One region of the Paenibacillus sp. fava2 genome, then DNA from elsewhere that is predicted to be linked to it. Evidence: riboswitches for the same ligand, from Rfam matches in the RefSeq annotation. Region 1 holds a riboswitch; each other region holds the start of a gene.

What was found. A riboswitch is a leader RNA that binds a small molecule or an ion and turns the genes downstream of it on or off. The one in region 1 is predicted to bind cyclic di-AMP.
Region 2: another riboswitch for cyclic di-AMP. It lies ahead of AC4G46_RS02685 (hypothetical protein); the one in region 1 lies ahead of AC4G46_RS17225 (C40 family peptidase).
Region 3: another riboswitch for cyclic di-AMP. It lies ahead of AC4G46_RS00140 (resuscitation-promoting factor); the one in region 1 lies ahead of AC4G46_RS17225 (C40 family peptidase).

Annotation. Positions count from the first base shown of each region.
Region 1 covers NZ_CM177755.1:3,984,941-3,995,547, reverse strand. The annotation lists gene AC4G46_RS17240 (hypothetical protein) at 1-1,438, opposite strand, end outside; gene AC4G46_RS17235 (NusG domain II-containing protein) at 2,098-2,487, shown strand; gene AC4G46_RS17230 (TVP38/TMEM64 family protein) at 2,627-3,118, shown strand; gene AC4G46_RS17225 (C40 family peptidase) at 3,076-3,444, opposite strand; cyclic di-AMP (ydaO/yuaA leader) riboswitch at 3,470-3,604, opposite strand; gene AC4G46_RS17220 (AAA family ATPase) at 3,875-5,479, opposite strand; gene AC4G46_RS17215 (AAA family ATPase) at 5,485-6,099, opposite strand; gene AC4G46_RS17210 (YdhK family protein) at 6,277-6,846, opposite strand; gene AC4G46_RS17205 (class I SAM-dependent methyltransferase) at 6,958-7,560, opposite strand; gene AC4G46_RS17200 (four-helix bundle copper-binding protein) at 7,661-7,993, opposite strand; gene AC4G46_RS17195 (sensor histidine kinase) at 8,335-9,720, opposite strand; gene AC4G46_RS17190 (response regulator transcription factor) at 9,710-10,426, opposite strand; gene AC4G46_RS17185 (DUF2933 domain-containing protein) at 10,557-10,607, opposite strand, start outside.
Region 2 covers NZ_CM177755.1:574,443-585,049, forward strand. The annotation lists gene AC4G46_RS02655 (ATP-binding cassette domain-containing protein) at 1-316, shown strand, start outside; gene AC4G46_RS02660 (ABC transporter ATP-binding protein) at 320-1,222, shown strand; gene AC4G46_RS02665 (ABC transporter permease) at 1,215-2,528, shown strand; gene AC4G46_RS02670 (hypothetical protein) at 2,565-2,759, shown strand; gene AC4G46_RS02675 (TraB/GumN family protein) at 2,875-4,110, shown strand; gene AC4G46_RS02680 (hypothetical protein) at 4,242-4,478, shown strand; cyclic di-AMP (ydaO/yuaA leader) riboswitch at 4,592-4,790, shown strand; gene AC4G46_RS02685 (hypothetical protein) at 4,896-5,303, shown strand; gene AC4G46_RS02690 (glutaredoxin family protein) at 5,389-5,628, opposite strand; gene ytxJ (bacillithiol system redox-active protein YtxJ) at 5,625-5,951, opposite strand; gene AC4G46_RS02700 (ThuA domain-containing protein) at 6,173-6,814, shown strand; gene AC4G46_RS02705 (CHAD domain-containing protein) at 6,919-7,830, opposite strand; gene AC4G46_RS02710 (lipoate--protein ligase family protein) at 7,948-8,946, shown strand; gene AC4G46_RS02715 (carbon-nitrogen family hydrolase) at 9,575-10,354, opposite strand; gene AC4G46_RS02720 (MarR family winged helix-turn-helix transcriptional regulator) at 10,537-10,607, shown strand, end outside.
Region 3 covers NZ_CM177755.1:25,836-36,442, reverse strand. The annotation lists gene purR (pur operon repressor) at 1-457, opposite strand, end outside; gene ispE (4-(cytidine 5'-diphospho)-2-C-methyl-D-erythritol kinase) at 575-1,429, opposite strand; gene AC4G46_RS00165 (small, acid-soluble spore protein, alpha/beta type) at 1,596-1,778, opposite strand; gene veg (biofilm formation stimulator Veg) at 1,936-2,211, opposite strand; gene yabG (sporulation peptidase YabG) at 2,486-3,385, opposite strand; gene rsmA (16S rRNA (adenine(1518)-N(6)/adenine(1519)-N(6))-dimethyltransferase RsmA) at 3,481-4,365, opposite strand; gene rnmV (ribonuclease M5) at 4,362-4,913, opposite strand; gene AC4G46_RS00140 (resuscitation-promoting factor) at 5,064-6,230, opposite strand; cyclic di-AMP (ydaO/yuaA leader) riboswitch at 6,522-6,751, opposite strand; gene AC4G46_RS00135 (TatD family hydrolase) at 6,950-7,720, opposite strand; gene AC4G46_RS00130 (HD domain-containing protein) at 7,775-9,058, opposite strand; gene AC4G46_RS00125 (AbrB/MazE/SpoVT family DNA-binding domain-containing protein) at 9,365-9,619, shown strand; gene rsmI (16S rRNA (cytidine(1402)-2'-O)-methyltransferase) at 10,367-10,607, opposite strand, start outside.

The sequences.
Region 1 (10,607 bases):
GTAACAATTCCTCAATTTCATCCAGTACCTTGTTTTTAGGATGTTGCTTTCCTGCATTACCTTGAGAATCGTTGAGCCCTTTTTCCGATAAGTCCTCGTCTAATCCACGAAGAAGGTGATCGATGTAGGATTTTTCTTCTTCTTTCATTCTTTTGATAAAATCATTATGTGCTAAAACGAATTTCTCATCCTCAGTTAAGGATTCATGAGACTCACTCTTTACAGCTGCTTCGGAGATACTTCGCTTGATTTCTGTCAATCTTCTCTCCTCTTCTTCAGCTAAGCGCGTTTCTTCCACGATCTCCTGTAATAAGTCGTTCCTAGCTTTCTCTTGAGCATTCCAAGTTTCCTTGATTAACAACAATGGATTGAGTGCTTTATTGGCTTCTTCACCTAAGAGCTCTTCGATCTCAAATACAAAATCATGGGCAAAAGGTATTTCTTCTAAGCTATTCTCTTCAAGACCTTGGATCTGGTGTATACCAGTGTCATAATTTCCTGCTGGGACACCGTTCGTAGTTTCTATCTCTTCATGCTTCTGAAATCGTTTAAGGGGGGTTAGTCTAATGGTAGGCACGATATCTTTGTCAGCAACCCTCGTTATTTTATACACGTCATCATGGGAAGTCCAGTGCTGTTCTCGTAGGATTGCAGACATTCTCCGATGTTCGTTTTGTGGGTCTCGCCGAATTAAATAAACATGCCCCTTATAGTTAATTGCTAATACATAGCCATATTCGTTCATTAGTAAGGTGAAGATTTTACTGTCCTTACCTGTAACTACAAAGTAATTTTCATCACCAGGTTCTAAGGGTTTAGATTCATACTCACCGGTTAAGGGATTAAAAATGCTATTTGTAGTTCCTGTATAACCTGTGAAGAAATTATCTAACAGTAAAACCCATGCTGTCGGAACTCCTTCAGTATAGTAGGCATTTATTTTCTTGGTCAGTGTGGCTAGGAGACCTGAAGAAGCTTGTACCTCTACAACGAGCTTTAGTGTGGGGGTTCCGTCTTCCCCAGCAAATGCGGCAACATCAGCTCTTACTCTCTTTCCTTCAACAATATGCCGATACTCTTCTTTTACCACATATCCAGCGTCCTTTAATTTAGTAAACAAAAAACGTTTAGTTAGCGCATGTGGTAATGATTCTGCAAAATGACAAGCATTTTTATTTGAATGATAAAAGTAGGGACTTTTATTTTGATATTGCGCGTCATCTTTTATCCTGAGATATCCTTTATTAAAATACATCCGTTCTTCGCAAATTGGGCAAATGAGAGGAATACTTAAAGATTTTATCTTAGCAATTTCACTAGTTTTGATAACTTCAGCATCTAATCTTATAAATCGATGCTCATTCATTTCTTCAAGAACACCACTTTGAGTAAGTTGCTCCCAATTCTCGATAAATTTGAAAAATGCATATTGCGCCATAACATGCCCCCTAAAGTAATAATACTCTATATACTTACATTATATCGACAAAACAATGGATTAATCTACCATGTGTAATCGTGGAGATACAACGCATTTAATGAGGCTGCTTAGTGAAGCAGTCGTTATTCATAAGTGGAAGAAGAATAAGAAGCAATATTAAGTCAAATCATCACTGGATGCCTTTTATCTATCAACAAGTAGAATCAGCTTATTCAGGTGTTTGCAGAATAGCCAGAACCGGTAACCGAGGGAATTGCGGAGATTTCCCCATTATATTAAGTACGCTAACTGAAGCATGTATTTGTTGGTTATTGGAAAGTGATAACAGTTTCCATTTTTCTATATCGGTCCAAAGAAAAGGACAAGAACTTGATCTTTAAACAGAAAACCCCGCTAGGGCGAGATCTGATAGGACTATGTTCTTGTCCACCGACTATTCGAGCTACATCATTGCTTAGGAAGCACTTCAGAAGACAAGTTGCTCAGAACAGTGAAGAAAAGTTGGGATAAAACGAAAAGAGCTCCTTAGTTGAGGCGCTCTTTTTAAACACGGTTTACTAATTTCAAAAAAAATTACTTGTTATAAATACCTCCACATAGTTTACACACTATTTTCAGATACTATGAGACTATCTGTTAAGCTGGAGATGAACAAGATGATGAAGAAAATTGGTATTAAGAAAGCGGATTTAATTCTTATCACATGTATTTTGCTAATAGCCCTGACTCTTTTAGGAGTAGAGTTGCTTAGAAAGGATCAGCCCGATACCGGTACTTATGCAAGTATACGTATAAATAATAAACTATATAAAGAGGTAGAACTCACAGATGAGCCCCAAATTATCAAGATTCAAACAAAAAGAGGATACGATATACTCAAAGTTCATGATAGAGGGATCGAAGTAATTGAATCGGACTGTCCGCAAAAAATCTGTTTTAGCTTTGGTTTAATATCAAGACCAAGACAATCTATCATTTGCTTACCTCTGCGAATGATTATTGAAGTGAAGCCTAATTCAACTGATGATATAGATGCGATCCTATAACTTTCTTAAATAAAAAATGAACTATTCCATAAGCACATATATTTGGCTAAACGTAGAATTAGGAGATCTATGTTTAGCTTTTTATTTACCTGTTATAATGAGCTCAGGTTATCTCAAATAAAAAAGGAACGGATTTTGTATGACTACGCACATCGTTGAATTGTTAGGTGAAAGTGGTTATTTCGCCATTATTTTAAGTTTGGTTTTAAATATATTAATAAGCATTTTTGCATTCATCCCTAGTGTATTTCTCACAGGAGCTAACATCACCTTTTTCGGTTTTCTTAACGGAATGATTATTTCCTTTTTCGGAGAAGTGCTCGGGGCAATTATTAGCTTTGTTCTCTATCGCAGGGGGGTCTTGTCCTTAATAGGAGGTTTAAAAAATGAGAATAAATATTTGAAGAGACTTCAACAAACTTCTGGTTATGAAGCATTCTTTCTTATTCTTGCTTTAAGAATACTCCCGTTTATCCCTTCAGGATTGGTTAATATATCGAGTTCCGTTAGTCGTGTTAGCTGGGTCACTTTTGGATTAGCAACTATGCTTGGAAAGTTGCCAGCTCTGATTATAGAGGCTTATTCTATTCAGCAATTGCTGATTCTTACGCCCTTACTGCTGGAAGAGTGAGCGAACTTGTTATCACCTACGTAAATGCCCGCATGCGAAATTCCAGAACCAAATGTGTTAAAAAAGACGAGGTCACCCTCACGTAAATCATCTTTGGCTACAGGAATGCCAGTTTTAGCCTGCGATTGAGAAGTGCGCGGAAGGTCATCTACATTGAACTTCTTAAGTACATATAGAATAAATCCGGAACAATCAAAGCCTGAAGTTGTGGTTCCTCCATAAAGATAAGGGGTTCCTACGACCCGATTCACAACACTGTCCAAGGTTACCTCGCTAGCATATGTACCTGGTGCTGCAGAAGCAAATATAAATGAGGCTGCCAACATGGATACGATGACTTTCTTCAGAAACTTGTTCTCCCTTCAATGCCTACGGAGTTAGCTGAGGATTCGGTTAAAGGTTCCCTATATTCCCTTTCATGCAAGAATAATTCACCCAAAAAATGGTTCCCCCGTTTTCAACGCTGAAATTCGGCAACTTATTAATATTTTGTAACTATTAACACTTTAATAGATAGTAGGCCACCTGTCAATCCTTCTAAAAATTTAACTATCAACGTATTTTCTACGTACTTTCTTCATTGTTTCTCCATATTTTTGCTTTATAATAACCACTCAATATCATTCTTTGTCTGAAACAATAGTAACGTTTTTGTAATATATTTCAATATCTTTGGTGTATATAAAAAGACGAGTAGTTACTTCCTCCTCGTCTTCTAATCCCGTATATGTCGTTTAATTGATATTACGTTTTCGATTACGATACCTGTGTTTGTTCCAAAGCCGATCCCAGAGATTCTTCAATTCCCATCATCATTTTATAATGGGCATGATGATGTGTAACCACAAATATCTTTTCAAATACCCGTAAGTACTTGCTGACTGTATCCATCGGGTGCTCGATATACAAATCATCTCCTGCAAAGTGAGAACCATCATTGGCCCAGGAGATTAAGGATTTACATATGACCTTCTCATCCTCCTCGAATCTATCAATAATGTCCTGATCGCTGTAATTACCATAGATTTTAAAATAATTTTCAATGATTCTACGAATCAAATTCTGAACGGTGATGGAAGAGCTGTGATTGGCTGACTTTAATTCCTGCCACATTAACTCATACGAGCTTTTAATCGGGTTGCTGTTATACGGGGTTGATTCGGTTACATCATTCCATTTTCGGATAATCCAAAATGTCTCATCCGCCATCCTAGCGCCATTTTTGGGCCGGTTTTTTGAAAACGTAATTTCCTTGTGAAAATAGACATTATGCGTTAGAAGAAACAACTGAATGATATTACTTTCTTCGTTGCGTACATCTTCTATAAGTTTGGAAATCAGATTGCTTACGATAAACAATACGTTACTGTCCAAGCTTGAAATGGGGTCATCAATCACAACAACTTTATTCTCCGTAATTAAATCACTGTTATTGCTACCGTTTAATAAGTGCATAAAATAAAGAAAGGTAACAAACGTTTTCTCGCCTTCACTTAATGTTTGATTAACGTCCTCACCATTTGATCGGATTAACCGATAATTTCCTTGACTTTGTGTATGAGCGAATTTGAAATTAGTAAAATGATAGGCCCTCAGTAACCGATTCATTTCGTTTACAGAGGGGATTACACTCGTAATCTGAGCCTCCAGCCTGTGAATTTCGGATTCTAATGCGACTCTTTCATTCTTCTTTTGAGCTAATGTTGCAGAAAGGTTGTCGATTGCTCGTCCTGTTCTATAATCTATACGAACATATTTCTCATGATTTTGCTGATTCTCACTCCAGATAAAATCCCAAATCTGGGTTATCAATTTATTCCCTTCATCCACTCGGTTCTCTATAAAAGTATTATGCTGCTGAATTTGTTCATTCGCTCGGACGATTTCTTCATTGATCACATCGACGAAAGCCGCAATAGTTAACAGTTCGATTGGATGACTGGGATGAGTTTGCTTCTGCTGGAACAAGTCCAAATTATGTGCATTTTTCGAAAGGATCAGTTCATATTGTTGCGAAATGAGATCGAGATTCAAATATGTATTTTTCTTGTCGGTCAATAATAACTCTTGCACTTGATTTTCAAGATAATGATAACACCGTTTATAGTGTTCAACTTGATCTTGGAGTTCAATCATCTCTTTTTCGTAATGTTCATTAAAGTAATCATTGAGTTTTTCAGTAAATCCCTCAGGAAGTTGTTGTTGGCAAAAGGGGCACACTCCTTCCGCTTCAGAAACATGTGTATGTCCTTGTTTAACCCAGTCACTAATCGCTAGCTTGGATATAAGAACAGCAATATCGACTTCCTGTTTACCGATAATAGGGGTCTGAAAAATCCGGTGATTGCATACCGCAGACAGATGCTCTATTTTAATCTTTTCAAGAAAGGTAGCTTCTCATTTGAACCATTAAACAATTTCTGTACACGCGCTTGGAGGTCTGCTAGAGCACATATTAGTCCGCCTGTCGGTGCTTGCTTACATCTTTTCATAAAGTTTATTCTATTGTTTCTTAAACCCGAAAAGGCCACTGAAAAGATATCGTCATATTTCCGCTTTAATTTCCAACAATCGTCGGTAAACTCATCATCGTTTTGTTTAGACTCTTTTTGTTTGACCTCTAGATTAGAACTTAACCGACGAATTTCCTCAACTACTTTATCAACTAAGTCTTTTTTGTCTCGGATGGTTTGTTTAATCTCTGTTGATTCTCTTCCCAAAGTAAAGATACCTTTGATATCTGAATCTTGGTGGAAATTTTCCTCGACAAACTTTTGGTTATACACCACTGTTTTTAATGGCTGGGAAACCCAGGATATCCTACTATCAGCATAAAGTTCAATTTGTTTAAGAACATTAGATAAGGTTGTTTTCCCACTGCCATTCGAGCCGTAAAAATAGTTAATTTTTTTCAGGTCACTGTAAAGTACACCCTCACTACTATAGGTAGCCACATTTTTAACGGCAATCTCCCTAATCATACTTTGATCCCCCTTGTAATGCTATTCCCCTGTATTCCTCATGTATTTTTTCGAAAATCCAATATTATTATATCATTCATCCACCTATTCCATCGGTAATTTACGTCAATTTTTGCAAGATTCCTCTATTTATTAAAAAAGAAAGCAGCCCCTGGAGGCTGCTTTTTTCATCTTCGTTTACTTCGCTTTTAACTCATCACCGGTTACCCATTTGTGATTTCTTACTGGCTCTCCGCCTGTTGTCGGGGTATAGTCAACCATGTATACGGTTGTTTGCTCACCTGTATCTACAGTTGCGGTAGCCCCTTTCATACCAGGCATATGATCAACGTTAAGCACCACTTCTGTGCCAGGCGCATAAAACTGGTCTCCTGCATCTTTTAAATCTTGCTGGATAACCCATTTATGATCGGTAACCGGATCTCCTCCGGTAGTGGGTGTATACGATACCGCGTAGACATTAGTGTCATAAGCCCCTACAATGGTTGCGGTAGCCCCCTTCATCCCGGCCATGTGTCCCTCGGTAATAATGACTTGATCGCCGACCTTATACTCCGGATTAGCGGCTTCTTTTAATCCTTCAGGCACTTCACTTGTCATATTCTCATGTTCCATCTCTGAATGATTCATGCTGGATGCAGCGTTACTGGGTGTATTGGACGCTTCATTTCCGTTATTTGCGGTATTTCCACAGCCACTGATGACGACCACCAGCGCTGTAGCTAAAATGAACAAACCTTTTTTCATATCAATAACACTCCTTCATAGGTGAATTGTGAAATTTATGCAGACTAACGCGTATGCATTATCGTCTCCAACGAAACAGATTTCATACCATTGACGTGGGAAGTCGGTTGATTACGGCCTCAAGAGCAATCGTCTTACAATGGTTGTACATAAAGGCTCGCTTTTTTGTATGATCAAGCCGGCAGATTCCACATTCTTTAACGTATACCGGTTAATGTTGGCCCCGCTGATACGAACTGTTAGGGGATTAAGCAGATCCATTAATTTCCCAACCATCGGCTGCTCACTCCTCATGTGTTCTAACAGCCTGATCTCCCCTTCTTTATTACACACTCGCTTCATTTCTCTCATGCCCTGAACCGGATCGGGGACAGAACAAAACACACAAGTCGCTACTATGTAGTCGAATGTCTGGTCTTCAAAAGTTAAATTTTGAACATCCATCTCCATTAAAGTAACGTCGATCTTCAGTTCCTTTGCGCGTTGTTCGGCATACTGTAGCATCTTTGGGCTAAAATCAATCCCGGTTAAGCGAACGGCGGGTGGATAATAGGAAAGATTAGCACCTGTTCCTATGCCTACCTCGAGTACATTCCCACTTAGGCCGCTTAACAGATCTTTGCGCCAACTCCTCATCATTTTTCCATCCACACGATGAAAAAGCGGAGCTATTCGGTCATATCGTCTCTTAATCGTTTGAGTCTCCCTACCCATCCATACTCTCCTTATACCCTTTCCTGTCCTTTTGACATCAGATGAGCAACGGAAACATAACAACCTTGCTCATCTGATTCATTTAAAGTCAAATGTTAAGTTAAGCGATCATCTTACGGCAAACCTCCGCACATCGGAAACAGGCCTCAGCACATTTCTGGCAATGAGCCGAATGATGGTGTTTACTGCATTCATTACCACAACGTTCACAAGCATCAGCACACAGTCTGCACAGCTCCGTGGAATAGGTGCTGTGTTGAGTCAAGGCCTGAGCAGTAAAGGCACAAATATCCGCACACTCTCGGTCGAGACGGATGCAATCCTTCATCATATCAACGGATTCTTCCTCCAAACAAGATTTGTAGCAGTAATTGCAAGCCTGCATACAACGTAGACATTCATCAATGCACTCCTGTAACTGTTCTTGTGTCATGAAATAAACTTCTCCTTTCAGTGTTTGAATGAGGTGTAGCTATCTTCAATTAACCTGAAAGTATGAAGATTTGATGTGGTTTTTGTGAAAAAATTGAGTTTTGCAATTTTGCGAATAGAAAGTCTTTGTCTCAATGTTTTTTTCGAGCTTTATAAATCCTTAAAGAAACGAAACTCAATAACCCGATAAAACAAAACATGTTACCAATTTTATGATCCCACTTGCTTGTATTATGGGACTTTGAAAGGATACCGCGGATATCGTCATGCAACTTATACCCATTCCGATCAAAAGAACAGCAATTAGCCATTCCACTTTTTTCATTAGCCTGCCTCCTAACGTCATGGCTGCTGGTAAAACTGAATTTCAAACCGTGTGCCTTTGTCTACTTCACTTGTTACTGTAATTTCCCCGCCCTGCAGTTCAACCAGTTTTTTCACTATGGACAGTCCTAAGCCCGTTCCTCCATATTGGCGTGATCTAGACTTTTCTACACGATAAAAGCGTTCAAAAATGTATGGGATTTTGTCTTTTGGAATGCCAATCCCTGAATCCTCCACGACCAGGAGAAAAGCACTGCTGGTATATGAGAGAGAGACGTTAATTTCGCCTTTTTCGGTATAACGGACTGCATTCTCCAAAAGATTAAGGATTATTTGCTCCATCCGCTTTTTATCTCCGCGAATCTTTTTCATCATACCGTTTTCCTTGTATTTCAGGCTAAGGCTTTTTTCTCTTGCCTTGAGCTCCACTTTTCGCACCGCCTGCTGCGTTAAATCAGACATATTCACCCAGTCCAGCTCAAGATTAATCTTCCCTTCTTCCATTTTCGATAAATCAAAAAGGTCCTCAACTAAGTGCTGCAAACGTAACGCTTCGTCATGAATGATTCCCAGATACTTGTTTTTCTCCTCTACGGTTTCATAAAGTTCCTGTTGGAGAACCTGAGAGTAGCCTTCCAAATAGGTGATCGGTGTCCGGAGTTCATGAGAAATATTAGCGAAAAACTCTTGCCTTGTATCCCGATATCGCTGAAGATCCACAGCAAGATCGTTGATTGCATGCGCCAAGCTGCCCATTTCATCATTGCTGTTAATATCAAGACGTGTTTCCAAGTCCCCTGCAGCGATCTTCCGTGTGGCCTGTTGCATTTTAAGTAAAGGCCGGGATAAATACTGGGCTATTATCCATGTAATACCGAGAGCCAATAAAAAAGCGCCAATCCCTGACAAGATCAAAAGATTACGGACCGCAAGTAATGACTGTTCCATTTTCTCGGTTGAAGACATGACATAAAGGGCGGAGGTCGCTACGTCTTTCACATAGATTGGTTGTCCGGAAACAAAGTAACGAATTCCGGAAGGTTCGGTATATAAGAAATTGACTTTCTTTCCTGCAAAGATTCTTTCCAGATCCGAGCTTCGAATTATCTTTCGATCGGAAGAGTCATGCGTTCCTGAGTGTAGAATTACATCACTATTGGCATTGACGTTAAAAATACTGACGTTCGAGAATTCTGCAAAAGTTTTCATCATTTCACCAGAAGTACTATCCGATTGGGCCATGACCGCAAAATGAGAACCCAATTCCTCATTCTCCGTACGCATCCGATCGATATAAAAACTTGTGAATAAACGGTCTATAGTAAAGCCCAGAAACACCAATACGATTAGAAACACCGTGATAATAACAAATCCTAATTTTAAGCCGATACGGTTATTTTTCATTGGCATCTCCCGGAACATAAAACTTATAGCCAACCCCCCATACCGTTTGGATCGGGTTATATTTCAAGCCGGCCAAATGCATCTTTTCTCTGATGTTTTTGATATGCGTATCGACGACTCTGAACTCACCTTCAAAATCATAGCCCCATAGCCGTTCCACTAATTCTTCTCTTGTAAATGCTTTTTGGATATTCTGCGCAAAAGACACCAATAAATCGAATTCCTTTTGAGTAAATTCTACATATTCATCACAAATCCGGACTTCACGGGCTTCAGGTATGATTACAAGATCTGGATAATGAAGCATGCGCGACGGTTGAGGAATTACCTCCTGGTTCATCACTGATCTACGAATCAGCGAGAAAATTCGAGCCAGTAATTCTTCTGAATCGAATGGCTTGGTCAAGTAATCATCCGCTCCGATACCCAAACCTTTTATCTTATCTTTAGTCTCAGTTCGCGCTGACAGGAATAATACCGGCGTTTTCACAAGTTCTCTGATACGCTTACAGATTTGCCAACCATCCATATCGGGCAACATAACATCTAGAATAATGACATCAAAGGAATGGGCTTGGACCAGCGCCAAGGCTTCTTGCCCCGTGGATGCTTCTTTAATCGCAAAACCTTCTTTCATTAAATAAATCCGCAGCAAATTTCTCATATTCCATTCATCATCTACAATTAATACCTGGAGTTTCGACACTGAACATTCACCTCAAATTTATCTGTTTTTTTAATATTACAAAATTAATGTGTTGAAAATGTGTAGATGAGTGAACAGTTCAACATTAGAATGCCGTAAGCGATACTCGCTTACGGCATATTCTGTCCATCTATTTTTTAAAACTCTGCAGTTCTTTGCTAATTCGCTCATTTTCAGCTTT
Region 2 (10,607 bases), 3.4 Mb from region 1:
TATGCATCAGGGACAGTTGCTCGGCATGGCCGAGAAAGACAGCCTGTTCGGCTTATGGAATGAGGTATGGGTGAATGCGGCGGATGAGTCGGAGCTGCAGGAGCTGGCGGCAGAGCTTCCGGAAGCCTTGCATTTTGGCTGGGAGCAGCCTGGCGTAGCCTCTTTTATAATCCGGGAATTTTCCCGGAATGAGAAACGCATCCTGGATCTGGGCGTAAAGGTACTCAAGAGCCGGGCACTGGAGCTGGATGAAATACTTAGCCTATGGACACAAGGACACCGTCCGGTCCTGTTAGACCAGAAGAGAGGGGATTAACCAATGGAAGCTTTGAAGCTGGAACATGTAGTGAAGCAGTACGGTGATAAGACGGCGGTTAACGGTATTAATCTGAAGGTAGAGCAAGGCGAGATTTACGGGCTGCTTGGTGCGAACGGAGCCGGCAAAACAACAACAATGCGCATGGTGCTTGGCCTGATCTATCCCGATGGGGGAAAAATTCTCTATAACGGCAAGGAGTTCAGCAATGAGCTGCAGCATCTGATGGGCTATCTGCCCGAGGAACGCGGCCTGTATCCGAAGGTGAAGGTCAGCGATCAGATTATCTATCTTGCCAGGCTGCGCGGAATGGCTGCCGGCGATGCAGAGAAGAGCCTGCGTTACTGGCTGGACCGTTTCGAGGTTCCAGAGTACTACAATAAGAAGATTGAAGAGCTGTCCAAGGGCAATCAGCAGAAAATGGGCTTCATTGCCGCCGTTGTCCACAAGCCGCAGATCCTCGTGCTTGATGAAGCATTCAGCGGACTGGATCCGGTCAATGTAGAGCTGCTTAAAGATACGGTCAAAGAGCTTCGTGATCAGGGCACTAGCATCCTGTTCTCCACCCACCGGATGGAGCATGTGGAGGAGCTGTGCAGACACATTACGATTCTTGACCGCTCCAATACAGTGGTGCAGGGCGATATCCGTGAGATCAAGAAGGGGTATCCGCGGGAGGAAGTCATTCTGCGGACGGCCGGAGAAGTTGCAGGCCTTGAAGGAATTGCCGGTGTTACTGCAGTCCAGCGGCAGGAGCGGGGTTATTCAATATCAATCAGTGATATAGGCGCAGCACAGCGCATTCTGCAGCAGGCTGTTCTTGCCGGCGAAGTTGAGCATTTCGAGATTAAAGAACCGACGCTAAACCAAATCTTTATCAGAGCGGTGGGTGAATCAAATGAATAAGATGGGAACGATTATCGGATTTACATTTAAGAATAAGGTGAAGACCAAGGCCTTTCTTGTAACAACGCTGATTCTTGTTATTCTGCTCAGCATCGGGATGAACATTCCTTATTTCATTAAAGTGTTCAAGGGTGAGGATAAGGCTGATGGCGGAAACCGCAGCCAAATCGCGGTAATCGCAGAAACGGGTAATCCTGCAGCTGAGCTGCTCCTGTCCTCTTCTGCCCCTCCAGTACCAGCTGATCAGGAGAAAGACGCCTTTGCTGTAACGTTCGTGTCTTATACTTCTGCTGATGATGCGGCATTGAAGGAAGGCCTGGATAAAGGCGACATCGAAGGTTACCTGACCTTCGGGGAGGCAAGCGGTGAGGGCCTGCCGCCGGTAACCTATCACAGTGAGGACGGCGAGCTTGGCGGAGAACTGCAGACCTATCTGCAGAGTGCCCTGCAGGCGGTAAATACACAGCTGATTGTCGGTGACAAACTGACGGACAGCCAGGTTGCCGCTATGTATGCCCCGGTAACGATCGGTACGCAGGAGCTTAGCGCCAGCGGAGCCCAAGAAGGGGAAGAGGCTGAACAGACGGCCGCAACGATCAACTATGTAGTGGTGTACGTGCTTCTGATTCTGTTCTTCATGTCGATTATGATGACAGGCAATATGATTTCGGCGGAAGTAACCTCGGAGAAAAGCTCGCGCATCATGGAGATTCTCATTACGAGCGCTTCCCCGCTGACGCAGATGTTCGGCAAGGTAATTGGTATCTTCCTGGTCGGACTGATGCAGATTGCAATTATTGCACTTAGTGTGACCGCCAATCTGATGCTGCCGCATAACTCCGGTATCCTGGCTGATTTTGAACTGGATCTGAGCCAGCTGAATATTGGACTGCTGGTTTACGGACTTATCCTGTATATCCTGGGCTACTTCCTGTATGCCCTGATCTATGCGGCGGTGGGATCGATTGTCAGCCGTACTGAGGACCTCGGCCAGGCGGTAACGCCGATTATGATGATCGGCTTCGTGAACTTCTACGTTCCTTTATTCAGTATCTGGGCTCCTAATACAACCCTGGTCAAGGTAGCCAGCTTTATCCCGTTCACCTCACCGCTCAGCATGCTGCTGCGCATCGGAGTCGGCCAGGTCGCTTTCTGGGAGATCATCGTTTCACTGGTTATCCTGCTGGCAACTACCTTTGCGTTCGGCTGGCTGGCGGCGAAGATCTACCGCACAGGCGTCCTGATGTACGGCAAACGCCCGAGCATCAAGGAAATCAGAAAAGCAATGAAGGCTTACAAAATCTAATCATACAAAAATTAAAAATAAGAGGAGCAACCCAACATGATGAACAAAAAAAATCAGAACATTCTTTTTCTTGCAGTATGTGCTTTTAACATGATTATGTTTGGTCTTGTAATCGATACAGGCGGTTCCCCGGTGCGTGACTTCATCCAGGGGCTGACCGTAGGCCTAAGCGGGGCAGCAGTCTTGGTTATGCTGTGGGGGCTGGCAAAGGAACGCAGAAGCAGAGCGTAACGGTCATCCTGTACTTATCCTGGAAACTTTATAGTAAAGTGTCTCAAGCCTCCTGATTTTGCTTAATTATATTGTGTTCATTAGTAGACTATATAAGCTGAAGGAGACAACATTGATGAAAAATTGGAAGCAAATGCTATTCTCTCTTACTCTTTCCGCAGGACTGCTTACCGGGGCAGCAGCCCCGGCTCTGGCTGCTCCGCAGCAGCCGGCGGTAAAGGTGGATAACCAGACCGTAGAATACAAGACAGGATCACCGGTCAACAATCAGGGTACAATGCTTGTTCCCCTTAGAGCTACGCTCGAGGCTATGGATGCGAAGCTGCAGAATGCGGCTGGGGACACCATCTATGCAATCATTGACGGCAAAGCCGTAACATTAAAAAGCAAGCTGACGGTAATCAACGGTGTGACCTATGCACCTGTCCGGGTTCTCGGCGATGCCGCAGGTTACGAGGTCAGCTGGGATGCGCAGACCCGTACTGTTATTCTGCAGACCAAGACTGCAGCTGGAGCCAGCCAGACCGCAGTAAATACTGCAGGCGGCCGCGGCTTCATGTGGGAAGTCGAAAGCAACGGCAATACCGTGTATCTGGTCGGTTCCATGCATATTGCTGATGACAGCTTCTACCCGCTGAGCCCGGAGTTTGAAGAAGCTTTTGCCGAAGCCGATTACCTTGGTGTAGAAATCGACATCAGCAAAGCAGCAGATGAAGCACAGCAGAAGCTGGTTCTGGACATGGGGATGTACCAGGATGGCACTACACTGAAGGATCATATCTCCGGTGAGACGTATGCCAAGCTTGGCGTGGTGCTGAAGGAGGCAGGTCTTCAGGCAAATGCACTGGATAAATTCAAGCCATGGGTAGCGGAAACAACGCTCAGCAGCCTGAAATCAGCGACGGCCGGCTACGAGGCTTCCTCCGGAATCGACTTGTACTTTATACAGAAGGCAATTGAGCGTAAACTTCCGATTGTAGAGCTGGAATCCTACGAATCCCAGCTGGGCATGTTCAACAACTTCTCCAAAGAGCTGCAGGAGGCTAACCTGCTCGCGGCGATCGAAAACTACGATGTGATTGATGATAGCATCGATGTGATGGCTGAGATCTGGAAATCAGGTGATGATGAGCTGCTGCTGCAGCTGACCAACAGCTTTGCCGGGAATGCGGAATACTACAAGGCAATGCTGGTTGACCGCAATATCGGTATGGCCGACAAGATTGAAGGATATCTCAAAAACGGTAAAAACGAGGAGTATTTCATCGTGGTCGGCGCGGCACATTATCTGGGCGAGCATGGCATTGTGAAGCTGCTGCAGGATAAGGGATATACAGTAGTCCGGAAATAGAGGCAAGAATAGAAACGGGTGTCGTCCTGACAGGACTGATACCCTTTTTTATTTGGCGTAAATGGCTTAATCTGCCGGGGACTGGTGATCCGGCCGGCAATAGTGTACCTTTGTACTAAGGAGTGGTAATCTTGAACATTAATCTAAAAACACCTGTACTGGTCGCTGTCTCCGTCCTGCTGATTATAGCCAGCAGCCTGCTGCAGCCGGAAGGGAGCACACTGCTGGGAGCGCTGCAGACGCTACTGCTGGGCTTGGGCATTCTTGGCTGTCTGATGGCTTTCCTGCGGTTTGCCAAGAGCAGTAAAAATAGCAGCAGCAAAGGGAAGAAATCGAAGCAATTTAAAGAACTGAAGAGAAAAAGATGAAAGAAAGCGCTATTCAGGAGGTTTCTTCCCTTCCCGGAGGTTATTCCGCCCGGTTTGGCGATTTACAAGCGGATGCTCTTAAAGGTATGATACATCTGTTTAACCCCAATTAAATAGAATATCCGCTTAATTTCCGTCTACGGAAAGCGGGGGAACCAACAACCGGAGTCAGGGTGCAAGCAGACCGGCCGGTTATGGGGTGAATCCTGGCAGCTGCGTGAAGTGCGAAATCTCAATGCAGCGGACAGGTAGGGCGACTCTCAACGCCCGAATCCGGCAGCTAACCTCGTAAGCGTATTGCAGAGAGGATCAGCGCATTGTGACCGTTAACTGGACCACAAAGGGAATCCTTTGTGGTTTTTTGCTGTGCTTTTATAGATCTGTACAGATAGAGATGAGGGGAAAGGGGAGACGGAAATGGACGTTCAGGAAGAATATGTGCTCATCTGTGCGCCGACAAAGGCGGGAGAGCAATTTATCAAGCTGCTTCAAATGAAGGGCTGCAGATTTGCCGGGCTTGCCAATAATCCGGCCGAGAAGCAGCGGCTGGCGGAGCTGGGGGTTGAGAAGATTTTTGAGGTGGATACCCGGCTTCTGAACACCTGGCTCAGACCGCCGTTTCCGGTAGGCCGGATCTATCTGTTCGAGAGCAGTGTCGCTTTATGCTGCCGTTATGTGCAAATGTGCCGCACGTGGACGAGCGGGCCGATTTCCGTAATTACTACCTCCATGAGACCGAGGTTAGTCTATAAAGGGCTGGGGGCAGACAATGTCATCTACAGCCACAGCGGGCAGGTCGGCCATCTGGCTGCAGAATGCGAATAAAGATACACCGGCAGGCACAAAAAAGGTATTCCCCGGGCTTCGGACCAGGGAATACCTTTTTATTTATACTGCGGCCAATAGGCTGTTATCTGGCGGCGGCAATCAGTTCCTGAAGCTCAGGCAGGTTGAAGCCTTTAACAGCACGGTCGCCGGATACCGTTACAGGGATACCCATAAAACCGAGCTTTTCGACTTCCTCCTGATAGACTGCGCTGGCCATAATGTCGCGTACCTCAAAAGGAATACCCTGACTGGTGAGCAGCTGCTTGACCTGATTGCAGTCACTGCAGCCTGCGGTGGAATAGACAATTACCGGCTGGCTCATTGCTCAACGGCCTCCTTGATGGCACTGCGGGTGATTTTCCAGTGGGAGGTGTTCCAGCTCACTTCGCTGCCGTCCAGCAGGAAAATCTGCGGGGATTCATGCTTGATGCCGAATTCTTCGGCGATCTGATTGGAGACCGGACGGTCCTCAATGACATGGACAATCGCTGCAGGCGTATCCGAGCTTTGGACATAAGCCTGGAACTCCTCATGCGCTTTGGCGCTGATCGGGCAGGTTGTGCTGTGCTTGAAAAGCAGTTTTTTGCCGGGTTGCCCGACATATTGGTGCAATTCATCAGAAGTATGCAGCTGTTGAATAGACATCGAATATCGACCTCCTGGGATACAAGATTAGTATGGGGTACTGCCGGTTAAGAATAGCTGTTAACCTGTAACTATGATTGTAGCATAGTTCAAAATTAAAGCAAAAAGGCTTTTTCCCGGGTGGATGTCCGGAACGTTGTAAAAACCCGGGGGCCATGCTAAGGTGAGAAAGACAGGCCTAATAGCCGAACAGACCTGATATGAAAGAGGTGTATATTCTGATGCCGGAACTGAAAGCCCTTGCACTGGGCAGCTACAGCGAAGTGAAATATCATCCTTTTGCCGGAGTGGACCAGGCGTTTCAAGAGATTTTGTCGCCTGCATTTACGGTTGAGCCTTCCGAGGATTTCGGGCTGCTGAACCCGCAGACACTGGCTGACTATCCGCTGGTTGTGTCTTACGCTGAGTTTTCTGATCACAAAATTGCTCCGGCCCATAGCGGCGCATTGCTGTCTTACGTCGCCGGGGGCGGCGGCCTGCTGGTGGTTCATAACGGTATTTCCATGCAGCGAAATCAGGAGCTTGGAGTGATGCTGGGCGGGCACTTTACCCATCACCCTGCCTATACAGCGCTCGGAATCAATATACCTGCGGCGGTACGGGAGCATCCGATTGTCCAGGGGATCGAAGATTTTGAGATTGAGGACGAGCCGTATTATTTTGACATGCAGCCGTACTTCGAGACTACTATTCTGGCAGAGTATCTGCACGGGGGAGCAATGCGGCAGGCGGCCTGGTGCCACGAATTCGGGCTTGGCCGGGTTGTCTACCTGATGCCGGGGCATCACTTGCCGTCCTTCTCCATCGAACCGTTCCGCAGACTGATCAGCAGAAGCGCCTTATGGGCAGCCAGGCAGCTGTAATCCGGCTGGAGTGGCCTGAAGCAGCAGGGCTGCCGGGTAAAGTGAAAAGCGGGAAGCGGCATGTTAATCATGCGCTTCCCGCTTCTTTTATAAGGGACGGATTATTAAGCTTCGCCGGAATCTGTCCGGGGCTTCCCGGCAACCGGTACAACCTCGTTATGATATAGCGCTTCCAGCACTTCGTTCTTCAGGCTGTCGGTGAAGGCGCTCCAGGTTTTTTTGCCTACGCCCAGCTCGTCGCGTCCAATGGACTGCAGCGTATCCAGCCAGACCCGTTTATCGTTAATGATGCCAAGCTGCTCCTGGATGTTCTTGTAGTAATCCTCATGGGTATGGAATTTCTGATTGAGTGCAAAAGAGGCGGCATTTGCGGTGTAGCGCAGCTCCTTGGCGGTAATCCTCAGGTCATGCAGCGCTTCAAAGGCTTCAGCCGATACGGCATCCGGTCCCTTGAACAGTGCCTTGCAGGTTTTTTTCTTCTGATCGAAGGCAACCTCAAGCTCGCGCATAACGACGTTGGCATCCTTTTTCAAGACCAGGGACTCCAGCGGTCCAGCCAAAAAATCGTTCCACAAGCCGTCCAGTTCCTTCCCAGCCAGCTGCGGAAGCTCGGCTTCCAGCTTTTTGCGGTACTTTTTGCGCTGATCCTTCTGGTGTTTGATGACAGCCTTCAGCAGCCCGGCAGTCTTGTCATCGCCGTCCTTCTTGGCCACTTTGCGCCGTTCCTTGAACGATTCAATTAACACGTCAGCATCCCGGACTTTACCGAGCCGCTTCTGGGCTTTTTTGAAATTGGAGTATAGCTCTCCGGCGGCAGAATGGTCAGGATCAAGGATCGACAGCAGGGTCAGCAGCTTGCGGCTGTTCACTCTCGCCTGGTGAATATCCTCCTCGCCGAAGTCTTTGAGCGCATCCTTGCTGTAATCGCGGAAATTCACATACAGCTTGATCATCGCCTGTTCCCACTGCCGGGTTTTATTCGTCTGCTTGTCCTTTGCCAGTTGGTCTACGGTCATGCGGCATCACTCCTATACGTTGTGTATTGCTGTTGCATGAGCTTTGGCACAGCCTCGTTCTAATGCTGGGACCTTCTTCCTTGATATAAGGATAACGGTTGCCGGAGCGGAATTCAAATGACTTTACAGCTCTTTATGGGCGCAGACGGGGCGATGGGGTACAATAGAGCAAACTTAACAGGAAAAGGGGAATCATCAGTGGGTTCATATGAAGAAGCAGGAGGACTTGGCAAACTGTTTGAAGGGCAAAAGCAGAGCTCTGCAAGTGAGCTGCCTTCCCAACTGGTGCTATTCGAGCATCCGGCGGAGAAACTGACAGCTGCGGAAGCCGGCGATATGCTGGTTCCATTCGCGTTCGAAGAGGCGCTGTGCCGCGATGTCGGAGCCGGGCTGGTCCCGCCGTGCCTCCATATCTGGAGCCATCCCGGCGGGGTGGTGCTCGGGCTGCGGGACAGCAAGCTGCCCCATGCGGAGGCAGCGATGGCCGGACTGGAGCAGGCCGGCTTCCGCACGGCTGTCCGCCATTCCGGCGGGGCGGCCGTGCCGCTCGACACAGGCGTTGTGAATGTGTCGCTCATTCTGCCGAAAGCTCCAGGCAAGCTGGACTTTCACGATGATTTCCGGCTGCTGGCTTCGCTCATTGCCGAAGCCGCAGCTGCAAGCCATCCGCAGGCGGCTGCACAGATCAGGGCAGGCGAAATCGCCGGCTCGTATTGCCCCGGCGATTTCGACCTGGCCATCGGCGGCCGCAAATTCTGCGGCATCGCCCAGCGCAGGCAGAGCGGCGCGTACTTCGTGCACGCGTTCGTGGTGGTCTCCGGCTCCGGGCGGGAGCGCGGAGAGCTAATCCGCGGATTCTATGAGACTGCGTCCGGAGGGGACGAGTCGCTTGACTATCCGCGGGTCCGCCCGGAGACCATCGCCGCCCTGGGCGAGCTGGGCGGACCGGATGCGGCGGCCGCGTACGCCGCAGGCATCCGGCAGGCCGTAGCGCGCCGGGGCGTACAGCTGACTCCGGCCGGCAGGCTGCGGCAGGAGACCGGCTATGATCTCCAGTATAGCGATCCGCGTGTACTGGAGACGGCAGTGACGCTGCGGCAGCGTTATGCCCGCTGAAAATGCGGGCTTGCTGCTGCGAGCTTGCCGTTTGCCGGAGGCGCTCCTGAGGCGAGGCTTGCATTCGCATTTCGAACAGGCTTCTTAGGGACTATGCGCATTCAGCATAGCTCCCTTAGAAAGGCTTCAGAATCTGCGGATTAGTCACTGTCAGGTAAGCTAAGTGGAAAAACGCCAACTAATTCGCCGAGGAGCCCTGCTACCGGGAAACTAGTTGGAAAAACGCCACTTAATTTCAGCAAAATGGCCTGTAAAGCGATAAATGGCCCGAAATAAGTGGCAATTTTCCAATTAATAGTCTTAAATGACGCGAAATAGTGGAATTAAGTGGCGAAAATCCAACTAAGCTCATGGACACTGCACACTCAGTACATTCGCCGCACCAGCAGCACTCGGCACACCAGCAGCACCCGCCGCACCAGCAATATCGCCACACTTCCAAATCCTGCCACGTTCGCCGCATTCGCAACACCAGCCATACCTGCCGCACCACCAGCACCCGCCGCACTAGCAGCCCTGCCACATAAACCACGCCATCACATCCGCCACACCTGTCCAGCCCGTCACAATGTAATTACCGCTGCAGTTACTCCTACAGTTCCCACTATGTTCCCGCCAACTCCAGGCTTTACGAGTACAGCTCCGGCCGCCGGTCAGCGAAGACAGGGATCTGCCTCCGCACCTCACGGACTTTGTGCAGGTCGATTTCACCCGTTACAATCTCTTCTCCCTCCCCGGCTTCACATATCACATCACCCCAGGGATCAATGATCATGGAATGGCCGGCGAACTGGTTCGCCGGATCGGCGCCCGCACGATTGCAGGCGATGACATAGCATTGGTTCTCGATGGCCCGGCTGATCAGCAGGGCGCGCCAGTGGGCAAGCCGCGGCTCGGGCCATTCGGCGCTGACGAACAGGAGCTCAGCTCCCTGGGCGGTGTGGGCACGAACCCACTCCGGAAACCGGATATCGTAGCAGATCAGCCCGGCACACCGGGCATTGTCCAATGTGAACAGCCCCTTGGCTTCACCGGGCTGAAGATACAGATGCTCATCCATCAGCCGGAACAGATGCAGCTTGCTGTATTCACCAGCCAGACCGCCGCTGCGGTCAAAGACGTACATGCTGTTGGTAACGCCGCCAGGCTGCCTGCTGGCTACCGAACCGGCGACAATATGAACGCCGAGCTCCTTCGCCAGGCCGGACATCAAGGCCTTCGTTTCCTGGCCTTCAGGATCAGCGATGTGCTCCAGCCGGGTCAGATCATAGCCGGTCGTCCAAAGCTCCGGCAGGATCAGGCAATCAGGCCCTGCGGCGGCGGCTTCCCGGATGCGCTGCTCTGCAGCCGCATAATTTGCAGCGGGATTGCCGAATGCTATATCAAGCTGGATCAGGGATATTTTCATATGTCAGCCTCCTCAGACAGAACGTGAGTGTATAGTTCGAAATTATAGTTGGATCTGCTGATAAAGCAACCTGCAGTTTGGAGGATCAAGGAAATTAAAGATTAATAGTTGACGGGTCAATTAAATAGGTGTAAACTAATTTTCGTCAACAAGATTTTGCGCAATCTAATGTTTGGAGGAGGATGCGATTGACGGGATATCAGTCTGAGGATGATCAGATTCTTGAATTGCTGCAGGCACTGAACAAGGGCGT
Region 3 (10,607 bases), 3.3 Mb from region 1:
GCTGGGCGGCTGTAGCATAAGCAAGCGGAATCCCCTTAGTCTCTACAGTCATTACCACATCAATATCTACGCCGTAAAAGGCGGTGGCAATGATTTTGCCCGCCTGCTCCATTACGGAAGGGAGACCCAGCAGGTCGGACATATACAGATAGCCGCCGGGAAGAATCCGGTCACTCTGCTCAAGCTCCCCGCACAGGCGGTTAACAAAGGCCAGCGCCATATCTGTCGGCATGCGCGGAATATAGCGTACACCGCCGGCTGCCCCGGCCAGCGTCTGAAGCTCGCCCATGCCCTCCCCTTCAAATACCTCTTTTATAATAGCCAAGTCCTCACTGATGGATGACTTCGCCGCACCGTACCGGTCCGCAAAGGTGGATAACGGCAGCAGGTCATGCGGTTTCTCTAGCAAAAATTGGGTCATATCAACCAAACGTTGGCTTCTTTTAAGTTTTTTCACGGAATACTCCTCGCCAAAACCGAATATTATTAAAAATAATATCATTTTTGTACGGAATTACACAAGAAGAAACGGACCTGCCGCCCTTTTCGGGAAAAGGTTCCGTTTCTCCAAAGGTTAAGTCAGCGAGCGCACAGCGTATACTTCCTTGCAGAAGCCGCGCAGCCCGTTGTAGATTCTAGCCACCTTGGATTGCTTAGAGACCAGGCCAAATACCGTCGGCCCGCTCCCGGACATCAGTACTCCGTCAGCCCCCAGCTTCACCATGGCTTCCTTGAGCTGCTGAACCTCAGGGTGCAGCTTCAGGGTCACATCCTCCAGCACATTGCCCAGCCGTGCGCAGACTGCCCCAAAGTCTCCTGCCTCAATAGCCTCCTGCATCCGTGAAGCCGATGGATGCACGGCGATCTGATTGGCCCGCACACGGCCATATACTTCGGCTGTAGAGACATTGATCGGAGGCTTCGCCAGGATAACCCAGCACTGCGGCGGATTCGGGATCGGCGTCAGCTTCTCCCCCCGGCCGGTGGCCAGAGCCGTACCGCCAGTGACGCAGAACGGGACGTCCGAGCCAAGCTCGGCGCCAAGCTCCTGCAGCTCCTCTGCGGGGATATTCAGGCGCCAGAGCCGGTTCAGGCCGCGCAGCGTAGCCGCGGCATCACTGCTGCCGCCGGCAAGGCCGGCAGCGACCGGAATTCTTTTGTCCAGATGAATATGTACTCCGCTCTTCACATTGTAGCGGTCTTTAATAAGCCTCGCTGCCTGAAAGGCCAGGTTCTTCTCATCAAGCGGTATATATCCGGCCTGGCTAGAGATGATAATGGAGTCACGCTTCAGCTCAGACAGCTCCAAACGATCCGCCAGATCAACCATTGTCATAATCATTTCAACCTCATGAAACCCGTCAGCACGCTTGCGAAGCACATCCAGCATCAAATTAATTTTGGCTGGCGCTTTTTCATACATTTTCAAGGCGTTCACCCACCCTCAGCTTTTCCCGTAAAAACAACTTAACATATTATATGAGAAACTTGTAATGAAGTCCATGATCAAAAGTAAAGCCTGTTGCGGCAGGCCAAAAAGAGGGCCCTGCCGGTCAGGCAGTTCCCTCTTTTACGGATCTGCTAAAAAAGACAGATTATATATCCGACTTACGGGCAGCCTGCTCGGCAAGCTGGATAGCCCGCTTCACCATATTGCCGGCGTCCTTGGCCCGGATTCCGCCCCAGCCGTCCTTTTCCACCGTTTCGTAAAAGCCAAGCTCCTTGGCCAGCTCCGTCTTCAGTTCTTCTGACATCATACCCCGTCTTCTGCGGCTCATAGGTAAAAGTCCTCCCTTACAGTAGTGGATAAGAAGCATATTGCCCCTATAGTATGCTGCTGCAGGGCGCTGCCCATTCCCCGATACCTGTACTTGCCCCAACAAGACGAAATGCACAAACAAAAACAGCCCCTTGTAGGGACTGTCCTGTAATGCGTTAAGCCTTAATATACACAACCTGCATCTGCCCGTCATCTTCATAAACAGTGATTTCTACTGATTCAGTGAGGATATCGGCATAGCTATAGGAGACACGCTTAAAGGTCTGCTGCTCCTGATCCAGTTTGACAATAAAAACAGAAGGGTACGTTTCTTCCAGGACACCGGTGCGTTCAACGGTCTTACGGCGGCCACCATTAGCCCGCAACGTAATCTTATGACCGACGTGAGCTTCGAGACTGCGTTTGATTTCCAACAGCGCGTTATTAGCCATTGCCTGACGACCACCTCTTTCCTTGTCCCATTATACAACTTTTCACAAACTTTGTCAAAACAAATAATTAATTATAGATGATGCTAAAATAGTTGTCAACGGAATTTTTTTGAGAGAGTAGATTGCTGTTATAACTTAATTGTTAGCGGCAATCTTACTTTTAGATATGCATTCATTTCTTTGCCCCCAAACACATAAAAAAGAAGAAGGATAGCCCTAATGACTATCCTTCCCCTCTTATGTCCCGGTCATTCTCCAATTATGGAGATAAGTACTATATGGCCGACGGTGTTACCTTTAGTGTAGACAGGTTCTGCAGCCGCGGCATACCGATCCGGAAGCTCCCCCTGGTCTCAATACCGCCTATTCCCATGCTTCCGCTAATCGTATGGCCCAGCACATCCCCCAGGTTCACTGTCTCACGGACCGAGGTGAAAGCTGCCTTGGCTGCGATATACACAGGGTCCAGGGCGTGGATCAGTATTCTTCCCGGGGAGCTGGCAAAGTTGGCCCCTGTCCCTAGAAGTGCCTCAAAGTGGGACTGGCATGCCCCGGCCACGATTGTCAGGGCGTCAAAGTTACGTTCATACTCACGCGCAGCCTGAATTGCCGCCACAAAGTTCTGTGAATTCTTGTAGCTGGCCAGGCTGTAAAGATCATAAGTATGGGGCTGCTTCAGCACACCGTCATGGCCTGTGATGACCACAATATCCGGACGGACGCGCGGCAGCAGCCGGTAGAGCGTCTCTGCCATTTTGGATTCATGCACATGATGCCCTTCAGCCGGAATCCGCAGCTGTTCGTAGAGGCTCAGGCTTTTCCGCAGATAAAGCTGATCCCCGTCCAGGTGCAGCACTTTGCCAGGCACCTCAAAATAGGCCGTTTCTTTGGGCGTCTGGGGCCAGCCGGCAGCAGCGCTCTCCCCGCTCCGCTGGCTCTGCTCCTGGCGGTCCCTTCGCAGCTTGGTCAAAGACTCGGTAGCTTTGATCTGCGCCTGCTGGCCGCGTTCTGTGATACGGGTGGGCGGCACCTGGATCAGGTCATCCAAGGGGGAATCTGCAAGCAGGCGAAATTCCGTACCTTTGATGACGGCTGCATTCTGTACTATATTTTCTACCCGGAAGGTCACATCTCCGCCATATGATTTACGAACGACCAAATCTCCTAAATTCATTACAACACCACCTCTACCCCCATCGTATGGGCAAAGGCCCCGGTTGGTTCATAAACCGGCTTATTTTCGGAAATTAGATATTCCCGCCCCTGATGCTATTTAACTCCGGCTGCCAGCAGTACTGCGCTCAGCCGCGCATACTCGGCAATGCTCAGCGTCTCCCCGCGCCGGCTGGGTTCAATTCCCGCTTCAGCGAGCAGCGCCTCAAGGCGTTCACGCCCTTCACCGGGGAAGAAGCGGGCCTTCAGGTTGTTGGCAATCGTCTTGCGCCGCTGCGTGAATGCAGCCTGCACCACCTCAAAAAAGTGCTTCTCATCCTCCACTTCAACCGGCGGCTGTTCCCGCACCTTCAGGCGGATTACCGCAGATTCCACATTCGGCTGCGGAATAAACACCGTGCGCGGCACAATGCAGACCAGTTCAGGCTCGCTGTAGTATTGGACTGCTATGCTGAGGCTGCCGTATTCCTTGCCGCCCGGAGAGGCCGCCATACGTTCAGCAACCTCCTTCTGGATCATGACAACAATATTATCAAGCGGCAGCTTCTCTTCCAGCAGCTTCATGAGTATAGGTGTGGTTACATAGTAAGGCAGATTAGCTACAACACTTACCTTATCTACCGCGGCAAAATCCTCAGCGAACAGCTCCTGCAGATTCACCTTCAATACGTCGTCATTGCGTACTTTGACATGCGGGTAAGCCGCCAGCACGTCGCGGAGGATCGGGATCAGCCTACGGTCAATTTCCACCGCAGTGACGGCGCCTGCCTCCAGTGCAAGCCGCTCCGTAAGCGCCCCGATGCCAGGCCCGATCTCCAGGGCTCCTGAAGAGGCGGTGAGTCCGGCTGCATCGACAATTTTGTCCAGAATGTTCTGATCAATCAGAAAGTTCTGGCCCAGGCTTTTTTTAAACGAGAATCCGTACCGCTGAATAATTTCCTTTGTCCGTGTCGGGGACGAGATATGGTCATGTCCGCTCATATGGTGATGCCTCCCTGATCAATTTGCGTAAGTGCCGCCTGAAACTCCTCCCGGGTAATCCCAAACATCGCCAGCCGTTTATACAGCTGCTTGCCGTTGCAGTAGCCGATACCGAGCGCATTGCCGAGCGCCATTCTCCGCTCAGCCGCTCTGGGATGCACCAGCATCCCTGCCGCCATAAGCTCGTCCAGGCCAATCAGCGCAGGTGCACCCTCAAAAGAGGTATGCACATTGGCCAGCGCATGGCGGATCGCCTCAGGCGAGGCATTTTCCACTCCAATATCGCCTTTGCGGGTTGCATCCTTCTCCGGAATAAAGGCATGCTTGCAGCCCGGAACCTTGGACGAGACAATCTTGCGTATGCGCTCACCGGCATGGTCGGGATCGGTCAGGATGATGACTCCCCTGCGTTCCATAGCCAGCGCAATTTTGGCAATCACCTTGCGGTCAACTGCAGAACCGCCCGTCTCTATTGTATCGGCCTCCACCGCCCGCTTGACGGCTACCGTATCACTTTTGCCTTCCACTACAATTAATTCTTTGATCATCGCGATGATCTCCTTCCCTTACAACACAAAAAGAAGAGGATTCGCTCCCCTTCTTTTTGGCTAAAGAATGTATAAGTGATGAGCTAGCCCGTTCATAAAGTGCTACCCTCACTATATCGTATAAACCGCTAATTTGCAAAAACTGCCGCCTTAATTCAACTCCGGCTTCACTGGTCCAATTACGTATACCGTCCGGGACTTCCGTCCGAAATTACGGGCATGGCTTAATGAATCGTAGTAAACATCGATCTTGTTGCCTTTAATGGCACCGCCTGTATCCTCTGCACGGCGGAAACCCAATCCCTCAATGTACACCCACCAGCCGATAGGTATTACATCCGGATCAACAGCAATGGTACGGCCTTCAGTTACGCGTGTTCCGGAAGCCGTCTTTGTTCCGATGCCCGGTTCTTCAGAAGAATAAGCTGTCATCGACACATTCTTGATCATTTTCTTATATTCAAAGTCTACGCCTGCCTTGTGCACGACGTTGGTTGTTGCCGCTACTTTTTTAGCAGAACTGGAGGTAGTTGTTGTTTTGGTTTTGGTTGGGGTTGCTGCAGCAACAACAGGTGTCGGAAGCTTCTTGATACCAACGGCAATGATCTTGTCTTTGGTAACGGTCTGCACTTCCTTGCCGATCAGGGTCTTCGAGACCAGCTCACCATCCTGATAGATCTTCTGGTAATGCTGGATGATGGCTCCCGGCTTGCCTGCCTGTGCAACTCTTACGTCTCCCTTATACAGGGAGGGATCTGCGGTTTTGATGACTTTGAAAGGCAAACTTACCGTCTGCTGTACCGTTTGCTTGGTAATACGGACAATCTTGACTTTCATGTCAGGTGTAACTGCGGTGTCTAGCGAAGGGAAAATCTTGTCGTCGCCATCCAGGCTGTAGCCCAGCTTGGTAATAGCGTCCCCGAGTGAATCCTCGGTGGTATACAGCGTCTTGGTTGCGCCGTCTGCAGTAAGCGTAAGCTTCTGCGCACGGGTAATGGTAACACGGTCTCCGTCCTGTATTTCATCGCTAAGACCTATCGATACTACGTCATGCGGCGTAAGCGTAATCTGTTCTTTGGCCAGCACGTCGCTAAGCAGCGCCTCACGCGTTTCGAGCGTCAGCACTTCTCCGTCTATTACTAAGTTGATTACTTTATTACCTTGGCCGTGTACGTACAGCAGAATTAACAGTGCGATAACAATGGATACCGCACCTGCAAGTGAAAGTACGCGAGGATTCACTTGCTTGAGCCGTAATGCGAATGACCTGCTGGATGATTGCGAATCATGGGATACTTCTGGTTGGAATACGCCCATTCTCTCCATCCTCCTTACATAGCCCCGTCGTCCAAATAGTATATCAAAGTTGACTGAATCATATCTGACGAAACTAAGTTTGAGATTGCAACAGGATACGCCCGCATATCTTAAGCGTTTCCTGCTCATGGATCGCCTGCCCGGCATAATGACTCCCAGAACCTGTTATATAACAGTATGCTGGGGACAGCCGCATTATTCATAACAAAAAAAGCCCAAAAGAGTTCTATAGAGGACTCTTTCGTGGCTTCTCCGGATGTTAGAATACGCGGGAATGTGTATGCACGAGGTTTCCTCTCTTACTTGCGCTTACGGGGTTAGCTGTCGGGTTCGGGCATAAGAGAGACGCCCTATTTCAGGTCACCCGCTCACGGCGGTTGCCCTCAAATTCACCCCAAAGACCACGTGAAGAAATCAAATAAAGTCTGCGGCATTTCTTGTGTTGTACTCTATGTACGCCCATGCGGCAGTGCATTATTGGTTCCCCCGTTCTCCATACGGAGACTCAGCGAGACGATCCATGAATCAGTGACTGTCACAGTAACAACAGCTCACTGCACTGAAAAGATGATATCCTGTTTTGATGCATGTTGTAAAGGACGGTTCAACCACGTTTACGCAAAAAAATGATTAAAATATTGTAATATTCGCCCATTTTGAGTTTAAAAAGATTTAATATATCGGTTATACTTCTTTTTTCACCGCTTTTACTCCCGATTTCAGACAATACCAAATCGTACCAGTGCGTTCGTATACGTAATTTCCGCTAATTCCTGTAAATCAATCCCTTTTATTTCCGCCGCAGCTTCTGCAACTAATTTTACATAACTGCTCTCATTCCGCTTGCCTCTGAAGGGGTGCGGAGTCAGATAAGGGGAGTCAGTTTCGATCAGCAGGCGATCTAGCGGTGTCTTCGCCAGCACCTCTTTGGGCACCCTAGCATTCTTGAAGGTGACCGGTCCGCCGAAGCCCAGATGGAAGCCCAGATCGAGGCACATTTTTGCCGTTTCCCAGCTGCCGGAGAAAGAGTGCATGACACCGCCCACCTCATTCGCCTTCTCTTCCCGCAGAATCCGCACCACATCCTCATGGGCATCACGGTTATGAATACAGATTGGCATGTTCAGCTCACGGGCCAGCCCGATCTGCTTGCGCAGCACCTCATGCTGTACCTCTTTCGGTGAAGTATCCCAGTAATAATCCAGACCGATTTCCCCGATGGCCACCACTTTGGGATGACTGCACAGCGAAGCAATCCACTCGAGATCCCCTTCCTTCATGTCAATTGCATCAACGGGATGCCATCCGACGGCTGCATAAATATAATCATAGGTCTCGGCCAGCTTCATGGTGGTCGGGATCGTCTCACGGTTAAAACCGATATTAATCATCTTCGTTACTCCGGCTTCCCTTGCTCGGGAGATCACTTCCTCGCGGTCTTCGTCGAATTGTGGAGCATCCAGATGGGTGTGTGTGTCAAATAGACGCATTATACAGCTTCCTTTCTGTCTTCATTTCTATGATGAATGCCAACTTTTTTTGTATTATTTTGCAAAAATCTCTGCGATCGAGGAAGGCAGCAGCGGAAGAGCCTTTTGCAGCTTGTCCTGCGGGAAATATAGATGATATCTGCCGCGGTGAATCCCGCTGATTGAGCGTACAATATCAGAGACCTCGGATATTTCCCGCAGTTTATCATGGCGGTCAAGCAGCAGAATCTGCTTGCTGTCAAAAGCATCGCCCGGACGGAATACATCATAGGGGAGATCTGTCGGAAAATCGATTTCCAGGTCATATTCGGCATTTAGTCCGGCACCGGCAAAGCTGCGGCGGATTTCGCCAATGGTCTCGGAATCGAGATTCTCTATCTCTACATATTTATACAGTTTACGGTGTATAAAACGGCAGCACAAGTCGCTCAGCAGCTCATCCTGCTCCAGTGTCCATTGCATAAAGGCTGTCTGAATCATGGCTTCATCCAGCAGGAGATACTGCTCCACAGTCACCTCGCCCCTGAACAGGTCCTTTAAAGGCTCAATCATGAATCCAAAGGCATATCCGTTCTGGAAAAGCTCCTTCGCCCTGCGGAAAATCTGGCGGAGTATAATCTCCGAGCTGCGGGTTACCGGGTGGAAATACACCTGCCAGTACATCTGGTAACGGGACATCAAATAATCCTCTATGGCGTGCATGCCGGACTCTTTAACGACTACTCTGCCATGATAAGGGCGCAGCATCCGGAGAATACGGTCAATATCAATGGTTCCGTAGTTAACTCCGGTATAATATGCATCGCGAAGCAGATAATCCATCCGGTCGGCATCAAGCGGCCCTGATACCAGGTTGACCACAATTTCATGCTCATAGGTTTTGGAGATAACCGAGGCCACTTTCTGGGGAAAATCTTCAGCAACATCCTTTAGAATGGCTGTAATCTCTGTGTCCTCCAGAATGATCCGGCAAGTCCAGTCTTCATGATTCATTTCGAAGGCTTCCTCTATGGAATGGGAGAAGGGGCCGTGTCCCAGATCATGCAGCAGTGCTGCACACAGGGTCAAGAGGCTCTCTTCCGGCATCCAGTCCTTATAACCGCTCCGTTCAAACTGGGAAATAATCCGCCGTGTAATTTCATACACCCCCAGCGAATGGGAGAACCGGCTGTGCTCTGCTCCGTGGAACGTAAGATAGGAGGTGCCGAGCTGGCGGATACGCCGCAGGCGCTGAAACTCCCTGGTATTAATCAAACGCCAAATAATGGTTTCCTGCACATGGACATAATTATGGACCGGGTCCTTAAAAACCTTCTCCTCTGACAGCAGCTGTTTCACAGGATCAACTCCTTCACCATAATTTTATTAGTAATTCATTGGTATTAAGTCTATAATAATGAATAATGTCATAGTTTGTCGAATAATGGTAATTTGTATATCCGCAAATCGACAACTCAATTTCATGCACTTTTCGGGAAAACCCGGATAACTGCAGGGGTTGCGAAAGCTTTCTTTTAAAAATTCCTTAAAATTAGCCTCAAAAAAGGTTGACTGTTTTGGGAATGGTTGGTATTATAAATATCATAAAACGGTGAACAATGTCGAATAATGACGCTTTTGAACTTTGAGAGGAGCAAGATTGCAATGATGAAATCAACAGGGATTGTAAGAAAAGTAGACGAGCTTGGACGGGTTGTTATTCCGATCGAATTGCGCCGTACTCTGGGCATTGGAGAAAAAGATGCGCTCGAAATTTACGTGGACGGTGAGCGGATCATGCTGAAAAAGTACGAGCCTGCCTGCATTTTCTGCGGCAACGCCGAGAACGTTACTTATTTCAAGGGAAAAATCGTTTGTCACGAATGCATTTCTGCTATTCCTACCCCTGTGACAAATTAAATCAAATCGGTTATAATAGGAACTAATCCAATTGTTAATTCTAACCTTTTTATATCTCCTTGGCCTCCCGTTTATGCGGGGGGTATTTTTTTGCGGTTATGATGGGGCTTCCCCCGTTTTCCCCCTTTAATTTGTATCTTTTACTTCTTATAAACCTTAAACCATAATAATTAAGCCAACATAAAATGTCTTTACTTACCCTCCCAAACCCTCCCTGACAGGGAGGGCCCCAAAGGGCCCCGGCCCTCTGGACACCCGGAAGCTTGTCTGATTAAGCAGCAACGCGGACAAAAGTATTGTTCGGCGGAAGACCGGTCCTTTATCGGGCAAGCCCTCAGGGCCTTGTCATGCGAGTGACTCCCTTATAGGCGGTTTGCCTATGAGGGCTGCGCAGGGTGCTCCCGTGATGAGGATGAGGAGAAACGCGCTCTCCCTTCGGGAATCGCTCACAGCGGTGAATAGCTATATTTTAGACAGTTAAATTACTCCATATTTTATGGTAAATATTTTAGTATGCAATTTATACACTTATATCCATATAGAACCTCAAAATTGAGTAATTTCCTTAATTATAAATGTATAAAATACATTTTTAGCTAATAAAAGGGACTATTTGTGCCAAATAGGTGTACAAAATGAAATTATTTCTATAAATAAATTGATATGAATTGATCCAACAGCTCGTTTGGAGTTTTGAAGCTTCTTTATAGGAGAGCTTAAGGCAGAACGCTTACCCTCTGCTCCCTCTTACTCCTGCTCCAGCAGAGCATTATAAATATCCCGTTTAGCCAACCCGCGGTCGGAGGCTGCTTTTTTCATAGCGTCCTTACGTGTCAGGCCAGAGGATTCATAATGGGCAACATGCTGTTCAATGCTCAGCTCACGCCACCAGGAAGATTCGGCCAACTCGGCCTCCTCCTTGCTTTCTCCCTCAACGACAATGACGTATTCTCCAAGCGGCGGATGCTCGGTCAACCAGGTAATACAC